DNA from 4 places in the Neoaquamicrobium sediminum genome. Region 1 is predicted to be linked to each of the others. Evidence: predicted binding sites of a transcription regulator. Region 1 holds the regulator's gene; each other region holds the start of a gene.
What was found. The regulator PhoB, encoded in region 1, activates phosphate uptake and scavenging genes when phosphate is short. The targets are predictions, from matches to a motif close to TGTCATNNANCTGTCAT.

Region 1 (7,352 bases):
GCATGGAGCCAGACCACGGCCCGGTGCTGCGCATGACGCTGGCGATCCAGGGCATCACCGATTCCGAAGCGCGCAAGCTGATGTGGTCGCCGATCACGCCGCATAGCGACATTCAATTCGCCGATGCGCTGGAAATCGCCTTCGGCATTCCGGTCACCGTGGAAAACGACTGCAACATGATCGCCGTGGCCTTGCGCGGCCGTGCGCCCGACCGCTACCGCGACAACTTCTTCACCATCCTCCTGTCGAACGGCATCGGCATGGGGCTGGTGCTGCGCGGCGAGCTCTTTACCGGCTCGCATTCCTCGGGCGGCGAGTTCGGCCACATGATTCATGTTCCAGATGGCGCACAGTGCCGCTGCGGCCGGCGCGGCTGTATAGAGGCCTATGCGGGCAACTACGCCATATTCCGGCATGCGCGCGGCGAAAGCGAATACGCGCAGCCTGCTGCCGACATCGACGACGCGACAATGCTGGCGCTGGCGGCTGCCGCACGCGATCACGACGGCCGGGAACGCGAAGCCTTCCGCAAGGCTGGCGAGGCGATCGGCTTCGGCCTCGGCAGCCTGTTCGCGCTGTTCGATCCGGCGCCGGTGGCAATCGTCGGGCTTGGATCCTCGGCCTTCGACGTGATCGAGCCGGCGCTGCGCGACGCGATCTCGAAAACGGCCGGCGGCCAGCACAATGCCGCGATCTCGTTCGATCTCGAACCCGACGAGACGCCACTGATACGTGACGGCTGCGCACGCCAGGCATTGACCTTCGTCGATCAGGACATTTTCGCCGCAGGCACCGCCACCGACAAGGCCGTCGCCTGAACCAGATGGCGACTAACCCGGCCTCCAGGCGGTAGGCGCTGCACCGCGGCTCAACACGTAGAAACCATCCGCATCGAATTCCTGCCACGCGCCGGCCTCGCCGTCGGGCCAGATGACGCGGATTTCGCCCTTCGCCTCGTCCCCTAGCCCGAAATGATGCCAGCCGCCCTGGCCGCTGGCATGCCCTCCGCCTGACGACACCTCGCGGCGCAGCACCGTGTCACCGCAGCGAACCTCGATCCATGCGCCGAGAGCGTCGCGATTGGGCGCATCCTGCTCCAGCCGGACCTGCAACCAGCGCCCTGTGTCGCCCCCCGTATTGCGCCAGGTCTGAGCGGTGTGCCATCGGTTGACGACCACCAGATCGAGAAGCCCGTCGAGGTTGAAATCGGCCAACGCCGCGCCACGCCCAATCTTCGTGCTGGCAACGCCTGCCCGGTCGCCGGCTTCCTCGAATGTGCCGTCGGGCCGCTGCAGCAGGAGGTTGTTCGGGTCCTCCTCGGCAAAATCAGGCATCTTCGCGACATTGCCTTTCGCGACGAAGAGGTCCGCAAGGCCGTCATTGTTGACGTCCTCGAACTGCGCGTGCCACGCCGTGCTCGGCCGCAGATTGTCTCCAACATAGGGGCGGTGCGCCGTCACGCCCTTGGCGAAGGCGGTGTCGGCATAAGTGGGCCGCGGTGACGGACCTTCGCCACTCGCAAGCGTCTGCAGCTTGTTGTCGGCCATGCTGGTGAGGAAATATTCGGGGTAGCCGTCGGCATCGAGATCGTAGGACGCGATACCCATGCCCCAGATGCGCAACCGCTCCCAGCCTTCCTCCGCCGTATAGAGCGATGGCGTGGCGCCCTGCCCGATGCGCCAGAGCTGTTCCTGGCCGCCCTTGTAATATTCGCGATCGTTGGAGACGCGCAGCGACGGTGTGCCCGACCGGTTCCAGTCCGTGAAGAGCATGGAAAGCGCGCAGTAGCTGGGCTTCAGCGCAAACGGCGTGCCGAACCGATCCGCACCGGCGGCGGGACGGTGCAGCCAGTTGTCCGTGCAGGAGCCCCAGGGAAAGCCTTCTTCCTTGCGATCGATGTAGTTGCCAACCGCCAATGTCGGCCAGGAAGCCCCGCGTTCCCAGGTGGCGGCGAAGGCGGTCGACCACGCCTCGCCGCCGTCGAAGCCCCAGGTCTCGTTTGCACGCTCGAAACGACATCCGCCAAGCCCGCGCATCAATACGTTTTCACCGACACGCAGGACTGCGAGGTCGGTGATGCCGTCGCTGTCGATGTCGATCGGATAGGCGCCCGTCACGCCTTCAAGTTCGAGGCCGGCCTCGAAGCGCTCGAAACGCAGCGTTCCGCCCACGTCGCTGACATTGCGGTAGAAATGGGCCGGCGCAGAGCCGCCGGCGACATAGAGGTCGGCAAAACCGTCTCCGCTGCAATCGAATGCCGCGACACCGCCGCCGACCATGAACTCCCAGTCACCTTCGTAAACCGCGTCGACACCGGCAGTCGCCGTCTCCTCGACGAAATTCGGCACGGCCGGTCCGTCTGCGGCAAGCACGGGTACGCAAATGCCGACCGAAAGAAAGAGCGCTGAAACGACGTGGCGCATCATTCCGCTCTCCGCGTCACCAGCCCGTTGGTGTAAGCGCCAATGCAGTAGCCCTGCTCCAGCCCGCGCTCTATGGCAGCTCGATAATGGATCCCGCCATAGAGCCGCGAAATCGCTGCCTCCTCGGCCGCCTCGCGGAAGCTTTCGAAATGCCGGGGCGGCAGTCCGTCGTCCACATGGGTTTCGTCTTCGAAGGCAAACGTCGCGCCGAACAGATCCTCCAGCACGATGGCCGCAGCACCCGATTGCGTGCTGTGACCGCTGGGATATTCAGGAAACGGCGGCGTGATAAGGTCGGGCTGCCACTTCGCATCAATGTGGCGTTTTATGTACGTCACCGGGCGCACGAGATCGTAGCGGTATTTGGCTTCCCAGCATCCGATGAAGGAATCGGCGAGAACGATGCCGAGCCGCGCGAGCACGTCGACTGTGCGCTCGGCATCCGCACCTTCCGCTTCGAGCAGTTGCAGCGCAATCGAAATCCAGTGGCCGGGCGGTGTCGGCGACAGCATTGGGTCATCCGACCAGAACCGGGCGATCTCCCGCTGCTCCGGCGTCAGCCCCTTCGCCGCTTCGTAGACTTCCATGGCCTCGTTATGGAACGCGCTGCCTTTCTCCTCGCTGTAATTGGGCGGTGGCGGCACGCCGCATGTGGCGCCGTCGGGCATGGCAAATGTGCGGTTGGTGCCCCAGTTAGGCAGCAAAGGCGCCTGCTGCTGCGCGATAAGGCTGGTGGGAACCCAATGTTGTGGCCCCTCCGTTAGAACATAGTCGTGCGGAAAGCCCATGTTCTCCACGACAGCCCCACCATCGTCGGCGGACCACTCGATCACATGAGCGGCAATCACGCGCCCATACGCAAGGCTCCGCGCAAGAACGTCCGCATCGACGCCCTCCGAGACCAGAGCGTCGAGACGCTTCCCGATGGCATCCATCGCCCGCTGGCCCGTCGGCCCGGTATTGCTGAAGAAGTGACGCGTTGCGTTCGTGAGAGCGCTTTGCAACACGACCGCCTCGTCGTAGACGCCCTCAGACCGTGGAGGAAAGGCTTCGAGCCCGTTGAGCTGGCCGGCCAGAGAACGCATCCAAGGCCGCCCGCCAGCGAGCGCTTCCTGCGCGGCAACGCCCAGATAGGCCAGGGACCGGCTCGCGACGGGCGGTGAGTAGGTCGGCGTATGGCGCACCAGCTCCAGCGTGAGCCGGTACCAGGTCCGCGCAACCTCCACGGCCCTCTCGCCGGATTGCGCGCGGGCCGGGCCAACAAGACCCAGAACAGCCGCAACCAGCACGACATGGAAAAGAAAACGCATCACCGATTACGGGCCCTGCCCACTCCTCCCTCAGTGAAGGCAGGAAAGCATGGCGCACCTGCCGCCTGCAAGCGGAACTGGAGCGCAGGAGTATCGGCAGCTATGCCTCGCGGATCGCGTAGCCCGCGCCGCGTATCGTGCGGATCACATCGGGCAGACGGCCATTGTTGACCGCCTTGCGCAACCGGCCGACATGCACGTCAACGGTGCGCTCGTCGATGTAGATCGTCTCGCCCCAGACATTGTCGAGCAATTGCCCGCGCGAGAAGACGCGGCCGGGATGCTGCATCATGAATTCCAGCAGGCGGAACTCCGTCGGGCCGAGCCTGATCTCGGACTTGCCGCGATGCACGCGATGCGTCTCGCGGTCGAGCACGATGTCGCCGACCTTCAGCACGGATGAAAGCACCTCGGGCTTGGCGCGGCGCAGCAGCGCGCGGACCCGGGCGATGAACTCTGGCGTCGAGAACGGCTTGACCAGATAGTCGTCGGAACCGGTCGACAGGCCCCGTACCCGGTCCGTTTCCTCGCCGCGCGCGGTCAGCATGATGATCGGCAGGCGCTCGGTCTCCGGGCGCATCCGCAGCCGCCGGCACAGCTCGATCCCGGAAATGCCGGGCACCATCCAGTCGAGCACCAGCAGGTCGGGTGTGCTTTCCCGCAGCCTGATCTCCGCTTCGTCGCCGCGGCCGATCACCTCGACCTGATACCCTTCGGCTTCCAGGTTGTATTTGAGAAGCACCCCCAACGGCTCCTCGTCCTCCACCACCATGATCTTGGGTGCAATCATCTACAGGTCTCTCTGCGGTCACTCACTGTCGACTGTCACAGACGTCTCGTCCAGCTTCGGTCTGTTCAGCGGCAATTGCTGGCCGGTCACGATATAATACGCGTTTTCGGCGATGTTGGTCACATGGTCGCCGATGCGCTCCAGATTCTTGGCGCAGAACAGCAGATGCGTGCAGGCGGTGATGTTGCGCGGGTCTTCCATCATGTAGGTGAGCAGCTCGCGGAAGACGGCCGTGTACTGCACGTCGATTTTCTCGTCGTCTTCGCGCAGGCTTACAAGGTTTTTCGCGTCGCGTGCCTCATAGGCAGCGATCACCGCACCGACCTGGTCCATCACCATCTGGGCCATCGTGTCGATGGAATGGGAAAGCCCGCGCGGCGCCGAGCCTTCGCCCACCGCGTTGACGCGCTTGGCGATGTTCTTGGCCAGGTCGCCGATACGTTCCAGGTCTGCCGCCATGCGGATCGCGCCGACGACCGAGCGCAGATCCTGCGCCATCGGCTGGCGCTTGGCGATCAGCGTGATGGCGCGATCGTCCAGTTCGCGCTGACGGGCATCCATCACCACATCGTCCGAAATCACCCTCTGCGCCAGCGCGGTGTCGTTCTGCAACAGCGACCGGGTCGCGGCGGCGACCATCGCGCCGGCGAGATCGCCCATGTCGCGGATCAACTGGTCGATATGGCCAAGATCGTCGTCAAACGACGTGACCGTGTGCTCACCCATGTTTGCCTCCTCGGGCTCTTCCGGGATCGTCAGCCGAAGCGGCCGGTGATGTAGTCCTGCGTCCGCTTCTCGGCAGGGCTGGTGAATATCTGGTCGGTCGGGCCTTCCTCGACGAGATTGCCGAGATGGAAGAAAGCGGTGCGCTGCGAGACGCGCGCGGCCTGCTGCATCGAGTGCGTGACGATGGCGATCGTGTAGTTCTCGCGCAGTTCGTCGATCAGTTCCTCGATCTTGGCGGTCGCGATCGGATCGAGCGCGGAGCACGGCTCATCCATGAGGATCACTTCCGGCGAGACAGCGATGGCGCGCGCGATGCACAGGCGCTGCTGCTGGCCGCCCGAAAGACCGGTGCCCGGTTCCTGCAGACGATCCTTCACCTCGTCCCAGAGGCTTGCCTTCTGCAGGCTCGATTCGACGATTCCGTCCATGTCGGCCTTCGAAGAAGCGAGGCCGTGGATGCGCGGCCCGTAGGCGATGTTTTCATAGATCGACTTCGGGAAGGGATTGGGCTTCTGGAACACCATGCCGACACGCGCACGCAGTTCCACGACGTCGAGGCTGGCGTCATAGACGTCGTCACCGTCCAGTTCGATGCGGCCGGTGACGCGCGCGCCTTCGATGGTGTCGTTCATGCGGTTGAGGCAGCGCAGAAACGTCGACTTGCCGCAACCCGAAGGGCCGATGAAGGCGGTGACGGCCTTTTCGGGAATGTCGATCGACACGTCGAACAGCGCCTGCTTGGGGCCGTAGAAGACGCAGACTTCGCGCGCCTTGACCCGGACGGGGCGTGCCTCGGCATCCGGAGTCCGGATCGTGGACGACTTCATCGAATAGAGGTCCGTGCTGGCGACAATCTTCTCGGATGGCATCTGCATTTCCTTGGCCTCCGCTTCCAGATGTTCGTTCAATTTCGTCTCTCCAGTCTCGACCGCAGGAAGATCGCGATGGCGTTGAGCGTCAGCATCAGCCCTAGCAGAACGATGATCGCGGCCGACGTGCGCGCTTCGAAGAAGTTGCGGTTTTCATTGCCCTGCCAGAGATAGATCTGGACCGGCAGCGCAGAGGACTGGTCCATGGGCGTCCCGGGTATCTGTGCAACGAATGCGTTCATGCCGATCAGAAGCAGCGGTGCCGTTTCACCCAGCGCCTGCGCGACACCGATGATGGTGGCCGTCAGGATGCCAGGATAGGTGACCGGCAGAACGTGGTGGAACACGGTTTGCGTCTTCGACGCACCGAGGCCGAGTGCTGCCTGTCGCAACGACGGCGGCACGGCACGCAGGGCCGAACGCGTAGCGATGATGATCGTCGGAAGCGTCATCAGCGTCAGAACCAGGCCGCCAACCAGCGGCGCCGACAGTGGCAGCCGGAAATAGTTGATGAATACGGCGGCGCCCAGAAGACCGAACACGATAGACGGCACGGCTGCGAGGTTGTTGATGTTGACCTCGATCAGGTCCGTAAGCCGGTTCTTGGGCGCGAACTCCTCCAGATATACAGCGCTCATCACGCCGATCGGCACCGCCAGCACGATGACGACCAGCATCATGTAGAGCGAACCGACGAAAGCGCCCGCGAGGCCGGCCGATGCCGGCGCTGAGCGCGAATCCACATTTGTGAAGATGTGTCCGGCAAAGGCGAAGCGGATCTTGCCTTCTTCAAGCAGCCGGTCGGCCAGCGCGCGCGCATCGGCTGAAAGCTGCTGCTGGCTGTCAGGCAGCGAGCGGTCGATATTGCCCTTCAGCCAGTTGTCGGCATTGGCCGAGGCAAGCAGCGAGACGGCAACCGTCTGGCCGAGCAGGCCCGGGTTCTCGATGAACATGTCTCGCAGCACGAACCGCTCGCTCGTCTCCACGATGGAGAGCGCCGAGCGCGTGTCGACCTGCGCGTCGGGAGCGGCTTCGATAATCGCTGCTTCGATCAGCCGGTTCCAGTTCAGCATGGTGACCTGGCGCTGCCAGCCAAGCACCGCACGCTGATACTCGGCGGCGGATTGTCCTTCTCCCTGAACCGGCGGCTCGTCGGCGGAGAGCACTTCGGGATCGAAATAGACGTTGAGGGACAGTTCGGCCTGGGTGAATGCCGGCAGCCCCTTGTAGAGGA
Region 2 (7,352 bases), on a different contig from region 1:
GCGCGATCTGCGGCTGATGCCGAGCATCGCGCCTTGCTCGCGCCGGCCGAGAGCGGTCGCCGTCGACTGCTGGGTGGCGGCCTCAGCCATAATGCACCTTCTTTTCCACGTAGCGGAACTGGATGGCCGTCAGCGCGATCACGATCACCATGAGGATCACCGACTGCGCGGCGGAGTCGCCGAGGATCAGATTGACGAAGCCGTCATTGTAGACCTTGTAGACCAGCGTCTCGGTAGCCTTGCCCGGTCCGCCGCCGGTGACGGCATGGATGATGCCGAACGTATCAAAGAATGCATAGGTCGTGTTGATGACCAGCAGGAAGAAGGTCGTCGGTGCCAGCAGCGGGAAGATGATCGTCCAGAAGCGCTTGGTCTCGCCGGCGCCGTCGATCGCGGCAGCCTCAATGAGCGTCTTCGGGATCGCCTGAAGTCCGGCGACAAAGAACAGGAAATTGTAGGAAATCTGCTTCCAGGCGGCAGCGGCGATCACCAGCACCATTGCCTGATCACCGCGCAGCAATGGATCCCACTGGTAGCCGGACGAGCGCAGCATGTAGGCGAAGGTGCCCATTGCCGGATTGAACATGAACAGCCACACCATGCCCGCAATCGCCGGCGCGATGGCATAAGGCCAGATCAGCATGGTGCGATAGATGCCCCTGCCCCGGATGATCTTGTCAGCCATCACCGCGAGCAGCAGCGCAATCGACATCGCCACGAAAGCGACTGCTATCGAGAACACAGCCGTGTTCTGCAGCGCGTTGATGTAGTTCGGCTCCGCCAGCACGCGGCGGAAATTGGCCAGTCCCACGAAGGTGCTGCGCAGCCCGAACGGGTCCTCCCGCAAGACCGACTGGTAGAGCGCCTGGCTCGCCGGCCAGTAGAAGAAGATGCCCACGATCACGAGCTGCGGCGCGATCAGCAGATAGGGCAGGATCTTGTTGGGAAAGGTGACGCGCGGGGACAAGAAGCCTCCTCCACGGTGAAAGGGCCGCCCGCGCGAATGTCGCGCGGGCGGCCGGGATGAGAGACGGGACTGCTAGTTGCCGATCGCCTGCTGGATCGCAGCGTTGCCGCGTTCCACCGCGTTGTCGAGCGCCTGCTGCGCAGTCTGCTCGCCGGCAAGCATCTTCTCGAACTCCTCGTTCTCGATGTCGCGCACCTGCGGCAGGTTAACGAGGCGGACGCCGCGCGAGTTCTCGGTCGGTGCCTTGCCCATCATCTGCGTGATCGGGATCTCGCGGCCCGGGTTCTCGTCATAGAAGCCAGAGGCCTTGGTCGCCTCGTAGGCTGCCAGCGTCACCGGCAGATAGCCGGACACCTGGTGGAGACGCTCCTGGATCTCGGTCTGTGACAGGAAGTTGAAGAAGGCCGCGACGCCCTCATACTCCGCGTCCTCGTGGCCGCCGAACACCCAGAGGCTGGCGCCGCCGGGGATCGTGTTCTGCGGTGCGCCTTCTGCCTCCGGATAGTAGGGAAGCTGGCCGAGACCGTAGTTGAGGCCGGACTTCAGCACGTCGCCGAGACCGCCCGAAGACTCCGTCAGGATCGCGCACTCACCCGACAGGAAGAGCTGCTTGGCCTCGGAGGTGCGGCCGCCGTAGCGGAACGTGTCGTCCTTGGCGAGATCGGCAAGGTTCTGGAAGTGGGTGACGAAGAGGCCTTCATTGATCTTCAGCTCGACATCGGTGCCGGCAAGACCGTTCTCCTGCGTGCCGTACTGCAGATTGTTCCAGGCAGCGAAGTTCTCGAGCCCGATCCAGGTGAGCCAGGTCGAGGTCAGGCCACACGATGCAGCACCCGATTCCTTGATCTTCTTGGCGGCTTCGAACACTTCCGGCCAGGTCTTGGGCGGGTTTTCGGTGTCGAGGCCGGCCTTCTCGAAAATGTCCTTGTTGTAATAGAGGATCGGCGAGGAGGAGTTGTAAGGGAACGAGAGCATCGTGCCGTCGGGCTTGGAATAATAGGCGACGATGCCCGGCAGGTACTCGTCCTTGTTGAACGCTCCGCCGCCCATCGACAGCACTTCGGCCACCGGCTTCACCGCGCCTTCGGCGGCCATCATCACGCCGGTGCCGACGTCGAAGACCTGAATGATGTGCGGCGACTGGTTCGCGCGGAATGCGGCAATGCCGGCATTCAGCGTCTCGGGATAGGTGCCCTTGAACACCGGAACGACCTTGTAGTCGCTCTGGCTCTCGTTGAACTCCTTCGAGAGCGTTTCCACGACCTCGTTGTTGGCGCCGGTCATCGCATGCCACCACTGGATTTCGGTGACGGCGAAGGCCGCGGATGTGGACAGAACGGTGAATGTCGCGGCGAGTCCGGCCGCAAAGCCCTGGGTCTTCATGTTACGCTCCCTTTAATTCGTTGGCGAAAGATCCGGGATACCAGGCGCAACCCAAGGCTGCGCGGCCGGTAGCCGGCTCCGCAATCGGGAGTATTGTCGCTCTATGACGGCTCGGCAACAGTTTTGTTTCACTTTCATGAAATTTCGCGGCGAACATTCCACAGAGAAACGCGAGCGAAACGAAAATCAGGCGAAAGTCTGCGTTTAAACCGCGCGCAGATTCTAGGGCAGCCAGTCGATCGGCACGTGGCCTTCGTCGGCGCGCACCCGGGCGAGCCAGGCCACGACGTTCGCAAAGCGCGCCATCTCGTAGCCGGCGTAGTCCGCGTCCTGCGTATAGGCAAACAGCGCGATGTCGGCGATGCTGAGCGCCTGCCCCGCGACGAACGGCGTATGCGCGAGCTGGTCCTCCATGACGGCGAGCGCGGCGTGCCCACCCTGCAGCAACTGCTCCATGCGTTCGGGCGTCGCCTGGCTTGCCCGCTCCGGATATTTCCTCAGCGCCCGGCGAACCGCGATGAACGGTTCGTGGCTGTATTGCTCGAAGAATAGCCACTGATAGACCAGCGCGCGTTCGTATGCGTCGTCAGGCAGAAAGCGCGTCCCTTCGGCGAAGTGGAGAAGCATCGCATTCGATTCGGCCAGAAGCCGGCCATTTTCGAACTCCAGCAGCGGCACCTTGCCGTTGGGGTTCTTCGCCAGATAGTCGGGACGCCGGGTCTCGCCGGTGATCGAGTTGACCTCGACGTGCCGGAACGGGCGCCCGAGCTTGGCCAGCAGCAGGCGCGGCTTGTAGCAATTGCCGCTGTCGTGCATTCCGTAGACTGTGAGCATGGCTGTTCCCTGTGTTCGCGGTCGTGGCACTATCCGCGATCGCCGTCACAGGCGCCAATGACAAGAATTGCTCTTCTCTTCAGCGGCGTTGATGCGTCTCAGCGTCGCCCGCCGAACAGAGGGATCACCTTGGCTTCGCCGGCAAACATCTCCGAGAATTCGATCTCGGCGGCATCCGTTGCCGTACCGGCCAGTTGCGGAGCGGAAAGCAGGAATCCCTGATAGAGGTCCGCACCGGCGTCGAGCGCAGCCGAAAGCTGCCGCCTCGTCTCGATACCTTCGATCAACACCTGCGCGCCGTCGGCCTGAAACCCCTCGACCAGCCGCGGCAGCAGCCGCGAAGCGCCTTCGCTTTCCGCCACTCGCCGAAACCACAGCCCGTCGATACGCACGAGGTCCGGTGCAACCGTACGGATAAGGTCCAGCGGTGGCGGCTCGCCGGCGATGCCGCCAAGCGCGATACGCAGGCCGTGCCCTCGCAGCGTCCGGACAATATCAGGTATGGTCTCGAAATCGAACGCGGCAAGGTTGCGGAAAGTGCTGGTAATGCGATCGACCGGTAGTTCCACACGGTCCAGCAGCTTGGCGATGTCCTCGGCAAATCCCCGCGACGAGCCAACCCCGATTATGCAGTCCAGGCCCTGCAGATCGAAATGTCGGTAGTTGCCGAGATGCAGCGCAGCCGCAAGACGCTCGGCGAAGGCGCGCTCTCCGGCCGGCAGAGAGGCGAGATAGGGCCTCGGCGGCATTGGAGTGCCGTCTCTGAAAGGCCGTAGGAAACCTTCGGCATGCGCAGCGACAAGACCACCTGCCTTGCGCTGGTAGACCGGCTGGAACGCGCTGCGAAGGATGAAGTCGCCGAGACGCGCGGTCTCGATCCCTATTTCGTCAGCGGAAATCGCATCGTCAGGTACCCGCTGCGGTCTCATGAAGACTTGCGCCGTCCAAAGGTTGGGTGGGGATATCTGGCGAAAGCTGCCGGCGCTGCTCCAGCAGATGATGTCGCGCCGGCGCTTGCACCGGCGCCGAAGCTGCCAGGCACGACTTCCGGCCGCGCAAGAAGGAAGCCCTGCACCATATGCGCGCCGGCGGCTTCCGCTGCCTCGAGTTGCCAGTTCTCTTCAATGCCCTCGAAGATAACGGTGATCCCCTTGGACACAAACTCTTCGACCATCACTGACAGCAGGGCGAAGCCCGGCTTGGTTTCCATCAGCCGCGAAATCCAGCGCGCGTCGAATTTGACGATGTTGGGTCTCAGCGCTTCGACGCGTTCCATATCGGAGGCCTCCGCACCAAAGTCGTCGATTGCGACCTGGAAGCCGCTGCTGCGCAATGTCTCTACGAAAATGGCAAGTGCCTGTTGCGACGACGACTTCTGCTCGGTCACTTCGCAGACGACCCTGCGCGGGTCGATGCCGGCTTCGTTCAGGGTGACGCGCATTTCATGCAAGGTCATGTCGGCAATCTGACGCGCGTGGAAAACCGACGGGTCGAAATTGACGAACAGCATCTTTTCCGGATCGAGGAACCTGCCCGCATTGAGCACATGGAGAGTACGCGTCAAAGTCTCGACGTTGAGCCGCTCTGCCGCCGGTATGGCCAGAAAGAAATCTTGAGGCGGGACGCTCTGCTCATCTTTGAAGGGACGGATCAGCCCCTCATAGGCCGTAACCTTGAGCTTGCCGTGGCCAAGCGCAAATATCGGCTGAAATGCCGACCTGAGCACGTAGGGTTCCCATATGCCCGTGGCAGTGCCGTCGTCCTGCTCCTCGATGTGCGCCAAGATTGTGCTGCGCGACACGCAGTGTCCTCCAAGCTGCCCGCATTTACCCCATCGTGGGACCTTCCCACCGAAGGATTTACTATCTGTTAACGGCAGTCCGGAGCCGCGCTGCACCAACGCTTCGCGCTTTCCGCGCTTGCGATTCCGTGTGCAATGCGACATTAAACGCGCGGCCGCGAAGGGCGGCCTTTCCCGGAACGGAGATTTGATTATGGCCTTCCTCGCCGATGCCCTTTCACGCGTAAAGCCTTCCGCGACCATCGTGGTGACGCAGAAAGCGCGCGACTTGAAGGCGAAAGGACGCGACGTGATTTCGCTGGGCGCCGGCGAGCCGGATTTCGACACGCCCGACAATATCAAGAACGCGGCCGTCGAAGCGATCCGGCGCGGCGAGACCAAATATACGCCGGTCGCCGGCATCACGCCGCTACGCGAAGCGATCGCGGCGAAGTTCAAGCGCGAGAACAATCTGGACTACAAGCCCGAGCAGACCATTGTCTGCACCGGCGGCAAGCAGGTTCTGTTCAACGCTTTCATCGCCACGCTGAACCCCGGCGACGAAGTCGTGATCCCGCGTCCTTACTGGGTCAGCTACCCGGAGATGGTGGCGCTCTGCGGCGGCACCCCGGTCTTTGCCGAGACGTCGATCGACAACGGCTTCAAGCTGACGGCCGAGGCGCTGGAAAAGGCGATCACGCCGAAGACCAAGTGGTTCCTGATGAACTCGCCGTCCAACCCGTCGGGCGCGGCCTACACCGAGGCCGAGCTTCGCGCGCTGGCCGACGTGCTGATGAAGCACCCGCATGTCTGGACGCTGACCGACGACATGTACGAGCACCTGACCTATGGCGACTTCAAGTTCCGCACGCTCGCCGAAGTGGAACCGGCCCTCTACGAGCGAACGCTGACGATGAACGGCGTTTCCAAGGCCTATGCGATGACAGGCTGGCGCATCGGCTACGCGGCAGGCCCGCTTCAGATCATCAAGGCGATGGACATGGTGCAGGGCCAGCAGACCTCGGGCGCCTGCTCGATCGCCCAGTGGGCCGCAGTCGAGGCGCTCAACGGACCGCAGGATTTCATCGAGACAAACAGGACGCTCTTCCAGGGGCGCCGCGATCTGGTCGTGTCGATGTTGAACCAGGCACGCGGCCTCTCCTGCCCGACGCCCGAAGGCGCGTTCTACGTATATCCGTCGTGCCAGGATCTGCTCGGCAAGAAGACGCCCGCAGGCAAGGTGATCGAGACCGACGAGGATTTCGTCTCGGAACTGCTGGAGGCCGAAGGTGTTGCGGCGGTCCATGGCTCGGCCTTCGGTCTCGGCCCGAACTTCCGCATCTCCTACGCGACGTCGGACGCGCTGCTGGAGGAAGCCTGCACCCGCATCCAGCGCTTCGCTGGCTCGCTCACCTGACGCGACACGCGCCAGCTTCGCCTCGCCATTTGAGGCACTCCCTGAGCCCGGCCCGTCGGCCGGGCTCTTTCGTTGAACAAGCCTCCACTGCACTTTGTGTTGTGCGATTGTCGTCTGCGTGTGCAAACTGCCGGCAACGTCCGGCGAAAACGCGAGGGAGGAAGACCCATGCTGAAACAGGTTACGATCGTGGCAACGGCAGCAGCAATGTGGAGCGGGATCGCCGCGGCACAGGAAAACCGGATCGATATGGTTCGCCCGGATGCGCCGGAGCTCGCCGCGCACGGCCAGCAGGCGATCGGCGTACGAACTATCGAACTGGTCAACCCGGACCAGATCGACATCGTCAATGTCGAGGCTGGCAAGGATCATCCTCGCTACGACCGTCCACTGACGGTCGAAGTCTGGTATCCGGCCGATACGACGGAACAGGGCGGGACCTATGAAGGTGTCTATCTGCGCGACGGCGAAACGCAGGTCACACTGACCGGCAGGGCGGTGCGCGATGCCGAGCCGCTGGCAGGCGACAACGCCCCCTACCCGCTCGTCATTATCTCGCACGGCTATCCCGGCAATCGTTTCCTTCTGAGCCATCTCGCCGAGAACCTGGCGACCAAGGGCTACGTGGTTGCTTCCATCGACCACACGGACTCCACTTACAACGACCAGAACAAGTTCGGCTCAACGCTGGTCAATCGCCCGCTCGACCAGAAGTTCGTCCTCAACGAGATGGAGCGGCTTTCCGCCGAGGCGGACGGCTTCCTCTCCGGCATGGTTGAACCCGACAACGCGGCGATAGTGGGCTATTCGATGGGCGGATACGGCGCGATGATCAGCGCCGGAGCCGGCGTAACCCAGGCAAGCACGGAATATGACTGGGGCGCACCCGACGGCACGCTGGGGATCCATCTGTCGGGGTCCGACACCTATGCCACGCTGCCGGACGAGAGGGTCAAGGCCGTGGTTGCTTT
Region 3 (7,352 bases), on a different contig from region 1:
GCTGCAAGGCTTCCTTCAGCTTCTTTGCCTTCATCGGGTCGCCGAGCCGCACCCGGCGCAGGATTTCGGGCGCGAAGTTCGGAACGCCACGGAACAGGATTTCCTCGCCCTCGGTCAGCGTGTCACCGATGCGCAGCGTGCCGTGATTGGGGATGCCCACAACGTCGCCGGCATAGGCCTCGTCGGCCGTGATGCGCGACCGGGCAAAGAAGAACTGCGGCGCAGACAGGCTCATTGCCTTGCCGGTGCGCACCAGCTTCGCCTTCATGCCCCGCTGCAGCGTGCCCGAACACACGCGCACGAAGGCGATGCGGTCGCGGTGGTTCGGGTCCATGTTGGCCTGGATCTTGAAGACGAAGGAGGTCATCTTACCCTCGGTCGCCTCGACGCGGCGTGAATCCGCCTCCTGGGCTCGCGGTGCGGGTGCCCATGCGCCCAGCGCCTCGATCAGGTCACGCACACCGTAATTGCGCAGCGCCGAGCCGAAGAAGACCGGCGTCAGGTGTCCTTCGCGGAATGCGGCAAGATCGAACGGCCGGCACGCCTCGCGCGCCAGCTCCAGCTCCTCGATGAAGGCCGGCCGCTCGTTTTCGGGCAGCAGCCCAGCGACGCGATTGGAGTCCGGACCGTTGACCTTGGTGCGCTCGACCTCGTCGTCGCCGCGCCGGACGGCATTGTCTGCAAGGTGGTAGGTACCGGAGAAAGTTTTGCCTTGACCAATCGGCCAGGTGATCGGCGCGGTGTCGAGCGCCAGCTTCTGCTCGATTTCATCGAGGATCTCGAAGGTGTCGCGCGCTTCGCGGTCCATCTTGTTGACGAAGGTGACGATCGGAATGTCGCGCAGCCGGCAGACCTCGAACAGCTTCAGCGTGCGCGGCTCGATGCCCTTGGCGGCGTCGATGACCATGACGGCCGAATCCACCGCCGACAGCGTGCGGTAGGTATCGTCGGCGAAGTCCTCGTGGCCCGGCGTGTCGAGCAGATTGTAGACGTTGTCGCCATATTCGAACGTCATGACCGAGGTGACGACGGAGATGCCGCGTTCACGCTCGATCTTCATCCAGTCGGAGCGCGTCTGGATCTTGTCCTTCTTGGCCTTCACCTCGCCGGCGAGCTGGATCGCGCCGCCGAACAGCAGCAGCTTTTCGGTCAGCGTCGTCTTGCCCGCGTCGGGGTGCGCAATGATTGCGAAGGTGCGGCGGCGCGACACCGCCTTTTCGATCGTTTCGGCCATGTGAAGAGGTTCCTTCGGTCGGCGGGCTTATAGCTGCGGCGTCGAGCCATGTCGAGAAAAGCCGACTGCACTTTTCATCGGGCTGTCATCAATCTGTGTGGCCGGCCGGGTAGGCAAACACAACAAGCTCCGGCGTACGCGCCGAGCTTCGTTGCAAGCCACCGGATGAGAAGGGAGCAAGCCATGACCGATGTAAGACAGGAAAGACCGACATTCGACGAGTGGGACGAGATCAATTTCCCGCGCCCCGAGGAAAACGAGTTCGACCGCGTTGTGGAACGGGCGATCTCGCGGCGCGGTTTTCTGGGCGGCGTGCTCGCCTTCGGATCGGGCGCGGCCGTCATGGGCGCCGGCATTCTCAATTCCGTTCCCGCTCGCGCCGCACAGGATTCGCGCTTTGCCTTCAAGCCGATCCCGATTTCCACCGACAACACCGTGCACGTGCCGGAGGGCTATCGCTGGCAGCGGCTGGTGAGCTGGGGCGACCCGCTGTTTTCCGGCGTGGCAGAGCTCGACCATGCGACTGGCGGTTCCGTTGCCGATGCCGACAAGATCTTCGGCGAGAACACGGACGGCATGGAGCTGTTTATCATCGGCGGCAAGCAGGTCATCGCGGTCAACCACGAATACACCAATAACGACATCAACCTGCCCGAGGCCACGGACGGCGTACCACGCGACGCGCAGGACGTGTTGAAGCTGCAGAACCTGCAAGGGGTTGCCGTCTTCGAGATCAGCGAAACCGACGGCAACTGGTCCGTGGTCAAGGACAGCCCGTTCAACCGTCGCATCACGCACAACACGCCGATGCGCATCGCGGGGCCGGCCGCCGGCCACGACCTGATGAAGACCGAGGCCGATCCGACCGGCACGGAAAGCCTTGGCACCTTCAACAATTGCGGTTCCGGCAGGACACCCTGGGGCACCTATCTGACCTGCGAGGAAAACTTCAACGGCTATTTCGGCGCCACGGGAGACACGCAGATCGAAGGGCTGACCGCCGAAGGCTACAAGCGCTACGGCATCGCCGCGGAAGGCTGGGGCTACGACTATCACAAATGGGATGCACGCTTCGACACGTCGAAGAACCCCCACGAACCGCACCGCGCCGGCTGGATCGTCGAGATCGATCCCACCGATGCGGCAAGCACACCGGTCAAGCGCACCGCGCTCGGCCGCATCAAGCACGAGAACGCGGCAGCGACGCTCGCGCCCGACGGTCGTGTGGTCGTCTATATGGGCGACGACGAGCGCGGCGAGTTCATCTACAAATTCGTCTCGCGCGACATCTATGTGCCCGGTGGCGATACCTCGACGCTGCTGGACGAAGGCCAGCTTTACGCTGCCCGCTTCGACGATGACATGACCGGCAAATGGATTGCCCTGACGCCGGAAGCAACCGGCATGTCGGCGGCCGAAATCGCCATCTTCACGCGCACCGCCGGCTCGCGGGTCAACGCGACAACGATGGACCGGCCGGAATGGGTCGCTGTGAACCCGCTCGCCTGCGAAGCGTATTGCGCGCTAACCAACAACAGCCGCCGCGGCGTCAGGGCCAATGCAGGCGGTGACTGGACGCCGGTCGGCGGGCCGAACCCGCGCGAGGCCAACGAATACGGCCAGATCGTGCGCTGGCGTCCCGCCAATGACGATCATGCGTCCGATACGTTCGAATGGGACCTCTACGTCATGGCCGGCAACCCGACCGTCCAGGAGGGACCCTATGCGGGCTCCGAGAACGTCAACGAAGGCAACCTCTTCAACTCGCCCGACGGTATGGCGATCGATTCCACCGGTCTGATCTGGATCCAGACCGATGGCGACGATTCCAACGAAGGCGACTTCGCGGGACAGGGGAACAACCAGATGCTGGCCGGCGACCCTGTCACGGGACGCATCGAACGCTTCCTGACCGGCCCGAACGGGTCGGAGGTGACGGGTCTCTGCTGGTCGGCGGACAGGCGCACGATGTTCGTCGGCATCCAGCATCCGGCCGCACCTTTCCCGGACGGCGAGGGCAAACTGCCGCGCTCCTCGATCATCGCGATCAAGCGTGAAGACAACGCCCCCGTCGGCTGACCGGAACACGCCATGGGCGCGTTATGAAACGCGCCCATGGAGCCTTCGCTGAATCAAATCGCCAGATCAAACCCGCCTTCGGCCACCGTGTCGCCGTTCAGCATCAGCTCCACCTTGTGGAAACCTGCATTGTGGGTGCGGGTGGTGAAGTCGCGGATTGTCTGGGAGATGGACAGCGGCTGCGTCGCACCTGGCTCGAGCGCGAAGGTCTTGAGCTTGAAGACCTTGCGCGAGGCGGCACCGCTCTTCTTCACATAATGAACGGCATAGTCGGCAACGACCTGCTGCGTCTCGCGCGCCTGCGAAACGACGGTCGCGGCAATTGTCAGGCGGTCGCCCAACGCAAGGCGCACCGGCGCAACTGAAAAGCCCTCGATCCGGGCCTCAACCTTCTCGGCCGCCCCAACCAGCGCCAGCGCAGAGCGGTCGCCCTTCTTGATCAGGGTGCGCAGGGCCTGCCTGACGATCCATCGCGTGCGTTCGTCCTCCTGCGGCCAGCCTGCCAATTTATCGACAAGCCAGGCCGGATGGTCCTTGCTGATGTCGTTGAGGTGGTTGGCGACGGATTTGCGAACGTAGAGGCTTGGATCGCTCTTCAACGCCTCCAGGATCGGCCATGTGAGCGACGGGTCCGCGACGATCGGCCGGAGCTGGAACGACCATGGCAGGCGCGGCCGCGCCCCCTCGCTGGCTAGCCTGCGGACGTGTTCGTTCCCGTCGAGCGACCATTCCCGCATCATCGACAACGTGCGGTGAAGGTCGTGTTGGAGGAAATGCCGGATCGCGAACTCGGCCGAGCCATACCGGGTGAACAGCTTCAACGCGTCCATCGAGCGATCGAAATCCTCGAGGCCCCGCACGATGACGAATTCACACAGTGTGATCGATGCAAAGCCATGCCCGATACGCGGCGCGAGTGCCGAGAGAATTTCCAATGCCCGCTCATAGTCGGACGGCAGCGTCGCCGCGAAAGCGTCCGCCGCCAGCCGCATGCGCTGCATGATGCCGAGATCGTCGAGCCCGGTGGTGGCGAGCGTCTCGAACCGATCCGCATCGAAATCCGGCCAGATGGTCTTCGTATCCTCGGCGAACCGGCGCATGCGCGCGCGGTCGAATATTTCCTTCAGCGCGGCGGCAGCCGGTTGATCGCTCACGTAAGCACCCGTGTGTTTCGTCAGATGCCGCGACCATAGACGCTACTCCCTGACGGATGCTGTCAGGAGGTGACGAAATCCACAGCACCTTGCACGATACGCAGATGTCAGCCGAACACAGACCAGCCCATGCGCTCGGCCAACTGCTCCAGCGCGAGCGTGCCGAGAAGCGAATTCCCGTTGTCGTCCAGTCCCGGCGACCACACGCCGATGGATGCAACACCAGGTGCGATAGCCAGAATGCCGCCGCCGACGCCACTTTTCGCCGGCAGGCCAACCCGGAAGGCGAACTCGCCCGATCCGTCATACTGCCCGCATGTCAGCATCAGCGAATTGACGCGGCGTGCCAGCAATCGCTGCTGGTCGGTCGGTTTGTCGCCGCCGTCCATCAAGTAGCGGCCGGCGAGCGCGAGCTGTCGCGCAGAAAGGGCGATCGCGCACTGGCTTACATAAGGCTTCATCACCGCCTCGACCTCGTGGTTGAGGTTGCCGAACGACTTGCACAGATTGGCCATGGCGCGGTTGTTGAATCCGGATGAGGATTCCTTGTCGAACACCTTGCGGTCGATGCCGACATCCTCGCCGATCTGGTCGGCAAGGAATTCGCGCACCGTCTTGTTCGTATCGCTCTTTGCCGAAATGTCGAGCAGCATGTCAGACACGACGATCGCGCCGGGATTGATGAACGGGTTGCGCGGAATGCCCTTCTGGCGCTCCAGATCGACAATGGAATTGAACGGATCACCGGACGGTTCCCGGCCGACCCGTTTCCAGACCTCGTCGCCGAAAGCCTGCAACGCAAGCGTGAGCCCGAAAACCTTGGAGATGCTCTGGATTGCGAAAGGCTCGTCGGCTTCTCCGCCTGTCACCGTAGCGCCACCGTCGGTGACGACCGCTATGCCGAAGCGGTCGGTATCGATCTCGGCAAGGCCCTCGATGTGGTCTGCGGCCTTGCCGAAGCGTTCGATCACGCCCATGCGGCCGACGACTTCCTCGACCGCGCTTTCGAGTTCCTTGATTTCGACTTTCACGCCGCGCTTCGCCATTGCCTTCTCCGGTTGGTCCGGAGCGCAACGCGCAGCGCGGCGTTTCGATCCGTCAGGCGGGGAGCCCCTCCGCCCGGAGCGCCGCCTGTACGGCAGGGCGCGCCTCCACCCTGGCAGCGAAATCCAGAAGCCGACCATCGACTTCGTAACCGAAATCGCGCGCCCAGCGCACCATCACGTAGAACAGCGCGTCCGCGCCGCTAAAGACGTTGCCGAACAGGCAGGCGCCCTCGATCCGCCCGGCCAGATAGGTGAGACGGGCTGAGATCGCCTCCCGCGCAGCCTGCTTTTCAGTCTCGGCGGGCGAGAACATCGAGCGCATGAACGGCCGATGGACCTCGGTGGCGAGAAAGGCGAGCATCTCGATATTGCGCGCCCGTCCGAGCGGACCGGGAGGGGTGAGCGCTGGAGCCTGGTCCGACACCCAGCCGATAATGGCGACGTTCTCCGTCAGCACGGAGCCGTCATCGAACTCGAGGGCCGGCACATAGCCCTTGGGATTGATCATGGTGAAATCGTCACCGTGCTCGGTCGTGCGTGTGCGCAGGTCGACCTTTACCGGCTCGACGGTGATACGAGCCTCGGCCAGCGCGATGTGATCGGCAAGGCTGCAGGCACCGGGGGTGAGATAGAGCTTCATCACGCCGCCTTGCCGCCTTCGAGATAGGTTTCGAGGCCGTCCAGCGATTCGTTCCAGCCCTCCGCATGGCCATCGCGCGATGCATCGCTGAGGAAGAACGCCTGATGGAACGTCAGCCGGGTCTTGCCGTCTTCGACCGGATCGAGGGTGATCGTCACCACCGTCTCGTGTTCGCTGTTGCCGGCCTCATCCTGCCAGGCGTGCGTGAAGACGATCTTCTCCGGAGGCGTGAGTTCGCGGTAGACGCCGCCGACCCAGTGGTCGGTGCCGTCCGGCGCACGAAGGCAGGAGCGGTAGCTGCCGCCAGGCCTGACATCGGCTTGTGAATGCGGAACGGTGAAGCCTTTCGGGAAGAACCAGTTCTTCATGTGCTCTTCCTGCGTCCAGCAGGCGTAGACCAGCTCGCGGGGCGCATCGAGGACCCGCTTGATCGTCAGTTCGGGCCGGGCTTGGCCTTGTGTCGAGGCATTCATCAGCGGTCTCCCTTCTGGATTTCCTTTAGGTAGTCGTCGAGCTGGTCGAGGTTTTCTTCCCAATAGCGCCGGTAGTCTTCCAGCCATCCGGCGAGGTCGCGCAGCGGATCGGGCCGCAGGCGACGGGGCCGGAACTGTGCTTCGCGTCCCTGCTCGACCAACCCCGCCCGCTCCAGAACCCGCAGATGCTTGGACACGGCCGGCATGCTCATCTGGAATGGTTCCGCCAGTTGCGAAACCGTTGCCTCGCCACGCGACAGCCTGGCGAGGATGGCCCTGCGCGTCGGATCGGCGAGGGCTGAAAGCGTGAGGCTCAGTGGATCGTTTGACATCTATTGAACCATCTGGTTACTTAACTTTGTGGTTCAATACATTTCGCAACCTATAGAGTCAACCCCCTGTCAGTCACCGCAGGAAAGAGCTTCCCAAGGCACCCCTCCGGGCCGCCTCGTGCTTCAAGGTCATTCAGCAGAGCCCGTGACGACCCACCCAGGAGGCAATGGCCTTGCCGATCGCTGCCGGCTGATCCTCCGGGCACACATGACCGGCCGGTCCGCAACGCTCGATCTCCAGCGACGCGATGTTCTGTCGGGCCCAATCGGTCATCCCGGTTCCGATCATCAGCGTTCCTTCCTCGCCTTCGAAGGTCAGCAGCAGTTTTGGCGTGTCGGAGGAATCCGCCAGCCAGGCATCGTAGGCGACGATTCGCTCTATCGTGTCGGCGGG
Region 4 (7,352 bases), on a different contig from region 1:
TTTCCCATCGGATGATGGTGATGAAGGACGGCCGCGTCATCGAGCACGGGCTGACCGACCGCGTGTTGGACGATCCGCACGCGCCATACACCCAGCTTCTCGTTTCCTCGATCCTACAGGTGTGACGATGCCGACACCGCTGGTTGTTTCCGAACTCGCCAAGACCTTCACCATGCATCTGCGCGACGGCATCGAGCTGCCGGTCGTGGAAGGCGTTTCCTTCGCGCTGCGAGCCGGCGAATGCGCGGTGCTCGGCGGGCCGTCCGGCGCCGGCAAGAGCTCCATCCTCAAGGTGCTCTACGGCAACTACTCGGTCGACACGGGCCAGATCATCGTCCAGCATCAGGGGCGGCTGGTCGACATCGCCGCAGCCGCCCCCCGCACGGTGCTAGGCGTTCGGCGCCATACGATCGGCTATGTCAGCCAGTTCCTGCGAACCCTGCCGCGCCTTGCGGCACTCGACATCGTCGCCGAGCCGTTGACCGCGCGCGGCGTGGCGGCGGCCAAGGCCCGCGACAAGGCGGCCGGCCTGCTGTCGCGCCTGAACCTGCCCGAAAAGCTGTGGTCGCTGCCGCCGGCGACCTTTTCCGGCGGCGAGCAGCAGAGGGTCAACATCGCGAGGGGCTTCATCACAGACCATCCTGTGCTGCTGCTTGACGAGCCAACGGCATCTCTCGACGCCAAGAATCGCGAGGTGGTCATCGCGCTGATCGCGGAGAAGAAGCAGGGTGGCGTGGCATTGCTCGGCATCTTTCACGATGCAGGCGTGCGTGAAGCGGTTGCGGACCGCATCATCGACGTGACCCAGTTTGCGATGAACAGGCGCGTGTCGTGACCAGACTTTCGGAAACGCCCCTCGTGCACCCAAGCGCAGAGGTGACGCAAAGCATGCTCGGTCGTTACACGGAGATCGCCGACCGCAGCCGCATGCATGAATCGACGCTCGGTGACTACTCCTACGTCATGCAGGATTGCGGCATCTGGTGCGCGACGATCGGCAAGTTCTCCAACATCGCGGCAGCCGTGCGCATCAACGCCACAAACCACCCGACATGGCGTCCGACGCTGCACCACTTCACCTATCGGGCCTCGGACTACTGGCCTGATGCCACCCATGAGGACGAGTTCTTCGCATGGCGGCGGACGAATGCAGTGACGATCGGGCACGATACCTGGCTCGGCCACGGTTCGACCGTCCTGCCGGGAGTGACGGTCGGCGACGGGGCGGTGATCGGTGCCGGCGCGGTCGTCTCGAAAGACGTCGCGTCCTACACCATCGTCGGCGGCGTGCCTGCCCGACCCATCCGCGCGCGCTTTCCGCAAGCCATCGCCGAGCGGTTCAGCGCGCTCGCCTGGTGGGACTGGGATCATGACCGGCTGCGTGCGGCGCTCGACGATTTCCGCGCGCTGTCAGCAGAAGCCTTCCTGGAAAAGCATGCCGGCTAGGCATTTGCACACATTGCGGGCCCCGCAGCGCGACCAAACTGTGAACCGTCACAAAACCGCAGAAAAAGCGTAATCGAGCTGTCGCGAAACACCGATAGGGGACTCGGCCAGCAGGCCGGAACACGTCCGGACCGCGCTTGAAAAGTTCACCCTCCAAAGCGTCTGGAGCCCGACATGTTTACCCTTCTCACCCGCACCACTGCAGCAGCAGCCATTCTCGCCTCCGCGCTCGCGACACCGGCGATCGCCCAGGACTGGAAGTCCGACCTTCCCGCTTTCCGCGTCGGCCTTCTCGGCGGCGAAAACGAAGCCGACCGCCTGCGCAAGAACGAATGCATGGTCGAGCAGCTCGGCGAAAAGCTCGGCGTGCCGGTCGAACTCTATCCGGCGTCCGACTATGCCGGCGTCATGCAGGGCCTGCTCGCTGGCCAGCTCGATGCCGCCCAGCTCGGCGCCTCGGGTTATGCCGGCATCTATCTCCAGAACCCGGAAGCCGTCGAGCCGGTCTTCGTGGCGCTCGAGAACGACGGATCCGACGGCTACTATTCGGTGATGTACACGCGCGCCGATTCCGGCATCGAGAGCATCGACGACATGAAGGGCAAGACGCTTGCCTTTGCGGACCCGAACTCGACCTCCGGCTACCTCGTGCCCAAGGCCGAGCTGGAAATGCAGGAAATCAACCTCGAGGATTATTTCGCCTCGACCGGTTTCGGCGGCGGACATGAGCAGGCGGTCGTCGCCGTTCTGAACGGCCAGTACGACGCCGGCGTCACCTGGACCTCGGGCGTCGGCGAAGAGTCCGAAGGCTTCAGCCGCGGCGCGCTGCGTTCGATGGTCGACAAGGACCTGCTCGACATGTCCGACCTGCGCATCATCTGGCAGTCGAACCTGATCCCCAACGGCCCGTGGGTCGTGCGCAAGGACGCGCCGCAGGAAGCCAAGGACATCGCCATCGCCTGGATGGAGACGCTGAACGAGACCGACTACCAGTGCTACGTCGACGTGTCCCAGGGCGAAGGCCAGGGCTTCAAGCGCGTGGATCACGAGTTCTTCACCAACGTCGTCGAGATGCGCCGCCGCGAGCTCGAAGGCTCCCGCTAAATCTCCCTGACATCGCCGGCCGCCGTCCATCTGGACGGCGGCCGCCTCGTATTCGGGCTGGACGAACGGAGCCGCCAATGCTGACGACCGAGAAACTCACCAAGAGCTTCAAGACCCGCAATGCGGTCTCCGACGTCTCGCTTTCCATACCGCAGGGCCAGATGGTCGGCGTCATCGGCCGCTCCGGCGCCGGCAAGTCGACACTGTTGCGCATGGTCAACAGGCTGGCCGAACCAACCGACGGCCGCATCACCTTCGAAGGCCGGGACGTGACCGCGCTGCGCGGCAGCGCGCTGCTCGAATGGCGCGCGACCTGCGCCATGGTCTTCCAGCAATTCAATCTCGTCGGCCGCCTCGACGTGCTGACCAACGTCTTGACCGGCCGGCTCTATCACCACGGCTTCGTCGCCTCGATGCTGCAGCTCTTCACCGCTTCGGAGCGCGCCTTCGCGATCCGCGCGCTCGACCGGCTCGGCATGGCGCATACCGCACTCCAGCAGGCCGACACACTTTCGGGTGGGCAGATGCAGCGCGTGGCGATCGCCCGCGCGCTGGTGCAGGAGCCGCGCATCCTGCTTGCCGACGAGCCCATCGCCTCACTCGATCCGCTCAACGCCAAGGTGGTGATGGACGCACTGCGCACCATCAACCGCGAGGACGGTATCACCGTCGTCTGCAATCTGCACACGCTCGACACCGCGCGCTCCTACTGCGACCGCATCATCGGCCTGAAGGACGGCGTGCTGGTCTTCGACGGCACGCCCGAAATGCTGACGCAGGAGATGGCGCGGGAAATCTACGGTGCCGAAGCCGACGGCGCGTTTGCCGAAGGCCTGACCTCGACTTCGCTGGGTGGCGTACCCGCCAAGCAGCGCCTGACCGAGCGCGACCTGGCAAAGAACGCGCAACTCGGCATGGCGGCGAGCTGAGCAGATGGCCGCCATGACATATTCCGGCGACGACACGGTTGCCGAATTCGAACGGCACCGCGCCGAACTGCTGCGCAGCAAGCGCGCGATAACAGCGCTGTTCGTGGTGCTTTTTCTCGCCGCACTCGTTGCGTCGATCTATGTTTCGCGCTTCTACCCGGATCGTCTCGCGTCCGGTCTGCCGCGCATCTTCGAATATTTCGGCACGATCATGCCGAACCTCGAGCTCGACAAGCTGTTCCTGTCGCGCGGCGACGACGGGCGCGCGATTCCCGGATCGATCGCCTACTGGTATTCGGATTTCTGGACCTACATCCAGCTCATCATCGAAACCATCTTCATGGCGCTGACGGCGACGATCATCGGAGCCGCGGGCGCCTTCCTGCTTTGCTTCCCGGCAGCGCGCAACCTCGCGCCCAACAGCGTCGTCTTCCAGATCTCCCGGCGCTTCATGGAAATCTGCCGCGGCGTGCCTGAAATCCTCTACGCGCTGGTGCTGGTCTTCGCCATCGGCATCGGCCCGCTGGCCGGCGTGGTCGCCATCGCCATCCACACCGCAGGCGCACTCGGCAAGCTCTTCGCCGAGGTCAACGAGAACGCTTCGCTGCGCCCTGTGGAAGGCATTCGCGGCGCGGGCGGCAACTGGTTCGAGGAGATGCGCTACGGCGTCGTCCCGCAGGTGATGCCGAACTTCATCTCCTACACGCTGCTGCGTTTCGAGATCAACGTGCGCGCGTCCTCGATTGTCGGCTTCGTTGGTGCCGGCGGCATCGGTACAGAGCTCAATCGCGTCATCAGCCTCTATTCCGATGACCGCGTCGTGGCCGTTCTGCTGCTCATCGTTCTGACCGTCACACTCATCGACCTCCTGTCGGAGCGCCTGCGCACGCACTTCATCGGCAAGGAACATTTCGCATGACCGCCGCAACTCTGGCCGGCATCGGCCCGGACGAGATCGCCAGCGTCCGACGCATGCACCCGCGGGCTTTCGGCTCGTGGCGAGGCAAGCTGGTCCAATGGGCCGTATGGGTCGGCGTCATTGCCTACGTTATCGGCTCGCTTTGGTACTTCGACGTCTGGAAATTCGCCTATGCGTCGGACCGGGTCTGGCGGTTGATCGCGGCGATGTTCACCTGGAAGGACATGGAGACCTGGCGCTACGCCGACATCTATACCGGCATCGCGCAGACGCTCGCTATGGCGTTTCTCGGCACGATGCTTGCTTCCCTTGCAGCCTTGTTCATCGGCTTCTTCGCAGCCCGCAACACAATGCCCTTCGGCCCGCTTCGCCACCTGGTGCGCCGGCTGCTCGATGTGCTGCGCGGCGTCGACCAGCTCATCTGGGGTCTGGTGTTCGTCCGTGCCGTGGGGCTCGGACCGCTGGCCGGTGTGCTCGCCATCTTCGTCTCCGACACCGGCACGCTGTCAAAGCTCTACTCGGAAGCGATCGAGAACATCGACCGCAAGCAGGTCGAGGGCGTTCGCGCCACCGGCGCAGGGCCGATCAAGGTGGTGCGCTACGGCTACCTGCCGCAGGTGCTGCCGGTGTTCATCTCGCAGTCGCTCTATTTCTTCGAGTCGAGCACCCGCAGCGCAACGATCCTCGGCCTCGTCGGCGCCGGCGGCATTGGCATGATCATTATCGAGCGCTTCCGCGCCAACCTGTTCGATCAGGTCGCGTTCGTGGTGCTCAACGTACTCGTCTGCATCTTCGTGATCGACTGGCTGTCGCGGAAGATCCGCGAGCGGTTCATCGGCGAGACATCTCACTAAAGCCGACGGACAGTCGTCAACCTGTCACGTGACTCGCCTAAAGCACGGGTCGATGTGTGACAGGGCAGGATGCGACCATGCGCTATGCGATCTATTACACGCCGGCCGAGCGTGATCCGCTGACGGAGCTTGCCACGAGCTGGCTCGGGCGCTCCGCTTTCACCGGCAAGAGCACGCCGCCGCGCGCGACCGGCAGGCTGCCTGCGGCCGAGGTCGCCTATCACACCGCGGCGGCGCGGCGCTACGGCTTCCATGGCACGATCCTTGCGCCCTTCACCCTTGCGGACGGCGAGAGCGAGCATGGCCTGCGCGCAGCACTGGATGCGTTCTGCGAGGCGCAGGATGCGTTCTGCGTACCGCGCGTAGTTATCACCCGGCTCGACGGTTTCTTCGCGCTTGTCCCCGAGACGCCCAGTCCAGCGCTGAACGGTCTCGCGCGCGACGTGGTGGTGGCGTTCGACCGTTTCCGCGCGCCGCTGAGCGAAGCCGAACGCGCACGGCGCAGCGCCACACATCTCTCGCCGTCACAACTGCGCAACCTCATGCAGTGGGGCTATCCCTACGTGTTCGAGGACTTCCGCTTCCACATGACGCTGACCGGCCGCGTCGATGAGGCAGAGGCCGTACGCGTGCATCGCGCCATCGAAGAGCATTTCGGACCGGTGCTGGAAGAGCCGCTGGAAGTCGGCTCGCTCGCGCTCTTCCTGGAGACGGAGCCTGGGGCCCCGTTCGTGGTGCGCTCCTTCCATCAGTTCGACCTCGTCCCCGAAAGCGAAACGCAAAGAAAGACTGCCTGACCATGCCTGCCGAAGCGAGTTTCCGGAACGCCCGCATCGTCCTTGCCGACGAGATTATCGAGGGCAGCCTCACCGTCGCGGACGGCACGATCGCGGCGGTCGATACGGCCGGCGGCTCGATCGGAGAGGATTTCGAAGGCGACTTCCTGGTGCCCGGCCTCGTGGAACTGCATACCGATCATCTCGAAGGGCACTACGCGCCGCGCCCGGGCGTACGCTGGAACGCCGTTGCGGCAGTGCAGGCACACGATGCCCAGATCGCCGCCTCGGGCATCACCACGGTCTTCGATTGCCTGCGCATGGGGTCGGAGGGCACCGACGGCTTCGCCAAGGGCGAGATGCGGGAGCTTGCAGACGCCATCGACCAGGCGCAGCGGGAAGACAGGCTGCGCGCGGAACACTTCATCCACCTGCGCTGCGAGGTCTCGACGCCGGACGTGCTCAGCGATTTCGAAGCCTTCCGCGCCGAGCGTCGAGTGCGGCTCGCCTCGCTGATGGACCATGCGCCGGGCCAGCGGCAGTTCCAGACGATGGGCCAGTATGAGCTCTACTACAAGACGAAACGCGGCCTGAGCGACGAAGCGTTCGCGCGCTATGTCGAGATGCGTCAGGAGCAGTCGGCGCGTTTCTCCGCTCCCCACCGCAAGGCGATTGCCGAGCACTGCCGCGCCAACGGCGTCACGCTCGCCAGTCATGACGATGCAACGCTCGACCATGTGGGCGAAGCGCTTGATGACGGCGTCAGGCTTGCCGAGTTCCCAACCTCGCTGGACGCCGCGCGCGCATCCCACGAGGCAGGCATGAGCGTGCTGATGGGTGCGCCCAACATCGTGCGCGGCGGATCACATTCCGGCAACATCGCCGCGCGCGACCTCGCCGAGGCGGGGCTGCTCGACGTGCTCTCGTCCGACTACGTTCCGTCAAGCCTGCTGCATGGCGCCTTCAAGCTCGCCGAGGATGTCGAAACGATCAGCCTTCCGCAGGCGCTGGCACTGGTGACGCGGCGGCCGGCTGAAACGGTTGGCTTGAGCGACCGCGGCGAGATCGCGCCGGGCAAGCGCGCCGACCTGCTGCGCGTGCGCTGGCACGGCGGCGTGCCGGTGGTGCGCGGTGTCTGGCGCGAGGGCAGGCGCGTCGCATGAACGAAGAGCCGCTCGGCCCGGGCGTTTTCATTCCGGTGATCGGCCCCAGCGGTGCCGGCAAGGATTCACTCATCGCCCGCGCCCGGCAGCATCTCGACAGTCGACCCGGCTTTCTGTTTGCGCGGCGGATCGTGACGCGCCCTAGTAGCCCCGACGCCGAA

Region 2: a site for PhoB is predicted at 2,454-2,470, ahead of ugpB (sn-glycerol-3-phosphate ABC transporter substrate-binding protein UgpB). Genes of this name have one in related genera too.
Region 3: a site for PhoB is predicted at 1,307-1,323, ahead of V1479_RS02440 (PhoX family protein). Genes of this name have one in related genera too.
Region 4: a site for PhoB is predicted at 1,515-1,531, ahead of phnD (phosphonate ABC transporter substrate-binding protein). Genes of this name have one in related genera too.

Annotation. Positions count from the first base shown of each region.
Region 1 covers NZ_JAZHFV010000005.1:82,293-89,644, reverse strand. Annotated here, with positions in the region: gene V1479_RS15580 (ROK family protein) at 1-818, shown strand, start outside; gene V1479_RS15575 (CRTAC1 family protein) at 831-2,426, opposite strand; gene V1479_RS15570 (vanadium-dependent haloperoxidase) at 2,423-3,733, opposite strand; gene phoB (phosphate regulon transcriptional regulator PhoB) at 3,834-4,523, opposite strand; gene phoU (phosphate signaling complex protein PhoU) at 4,542-5,249, opposite strand; gene pstB (phosphate ABC transporter ATP-binding protein PstB) at 5,279-6,124, opposite strand; gene pstA (phosphate ABC transporter permease PstA) at 6,154-7,352, opposite strand, start outside.
Region 2 covers NZ_JAZHFV010000006.1:270,611-277,962, reverse strand. Annotated here, with positions in the region: gene ugpE (sn-glycerol-3-phosphate ABC transporter permease UgpE) at 1-27, opposite strand, end outside; gene ugpA (sn-glycerol-3-phosphate ABC transporter permease UgpA) at 83-967, opposite strand; gene ugpB (sn-glycerol-3-phosphate ABC transporter substrate-binding protein UgpB) at 1,040-2,350, opposite strand; gene V1479_RS18100 (glutathione S-transferase family protein) at 2,573-3,184, opposite strand; gene V1479_RS18095 (EAL domain-containing protein) at 3,283-4,113, opposite strand; gene V1479_RS18090 (EAL domain-containing protein) at 4,110-4,985, opposite strand; gene V1479_RS18085 (pyridoxal phosphate-dependent aminotransferase) at 5,179-6,381, shown strand; gene V1479_RS18080 (alpha/beta hydrolase family protein) at 6,550-7,352, shown strand, end outside.
Region 3 covers NZ_JAZHFV010000001.1:478,909-486,260, reverse strand. Annotated here, with positions in the region: gene V1479_RS02445 (peptide chain release factor 3) at 1-1,234, opposite strand, end outside; gene V1479_RS02440 (PhoX family protein) at 1,418-3,313, shown strand; gene V1479_RS02435 (DNA alkylation repair protein) at 3,367-4,413, opposite strand; gene V1479_RS02430 (glutaminase) at 4,575-5,513, opposite strand; gene V1479_RS02425 (glutathione S-transferase N-terminal domain-containing protein) at 5,566-6,153, opposite strand; gene V1479_RS02420 (SRPBCC family protein) at 6,153-6,626, opposite strand; gene V1479_RS02415 (ArsR/SmtB family transcription factor) at 6,626-6,958, opposite strand; gene V1479_RS02410 (haloalkane dehalogenase) at 7,092-7,352, opposite strand, start outside.
Region 4 covers NZ_JAZHFV010000001.1:634,511-641,862, reverse strand. Annotated here, with positions in the region: gene phnK (phosphonate C-P lyase system protein PhnK) at 1-125, shown strand, start outside; gene phnL (phosphonate C-P lyase system protein PhnL) at 128-835, shown strand; gene V1479_RS03205 (DapH/DapD/GlmU-related protein) at 832-1,446, shown strand; gene phnD (phosphonate ABC transporter substrate-binding protein) at 1,621-2,550, shown strand; gene phnC (phosphonate ABC transporter ATP-binding protein) at 2,628-3,479, shown strand; gene phnE (phosphonate ABC transporter, permease protein PhnE) at 3,484-4,398, shown strand; gene phnE (phosphonate ABC transporter, permease protein PhnE) at 4,395-5,252, shown strand; gene V1479_RS03180 (DUF1045 domain-containing protein) at 5,330-6,049, shown strand; gene V1479_RS03175 (alpha-D-ribose 1-methylphosphonate 5-triphosphate diphosphatase) at 6,052-7,191, shown strand; gene phnN (phosphonate metabolism protein/1,5-bisphosphokinase (PRPP-forming) PhnN) at 7,188-7,352, shown strand, end outside.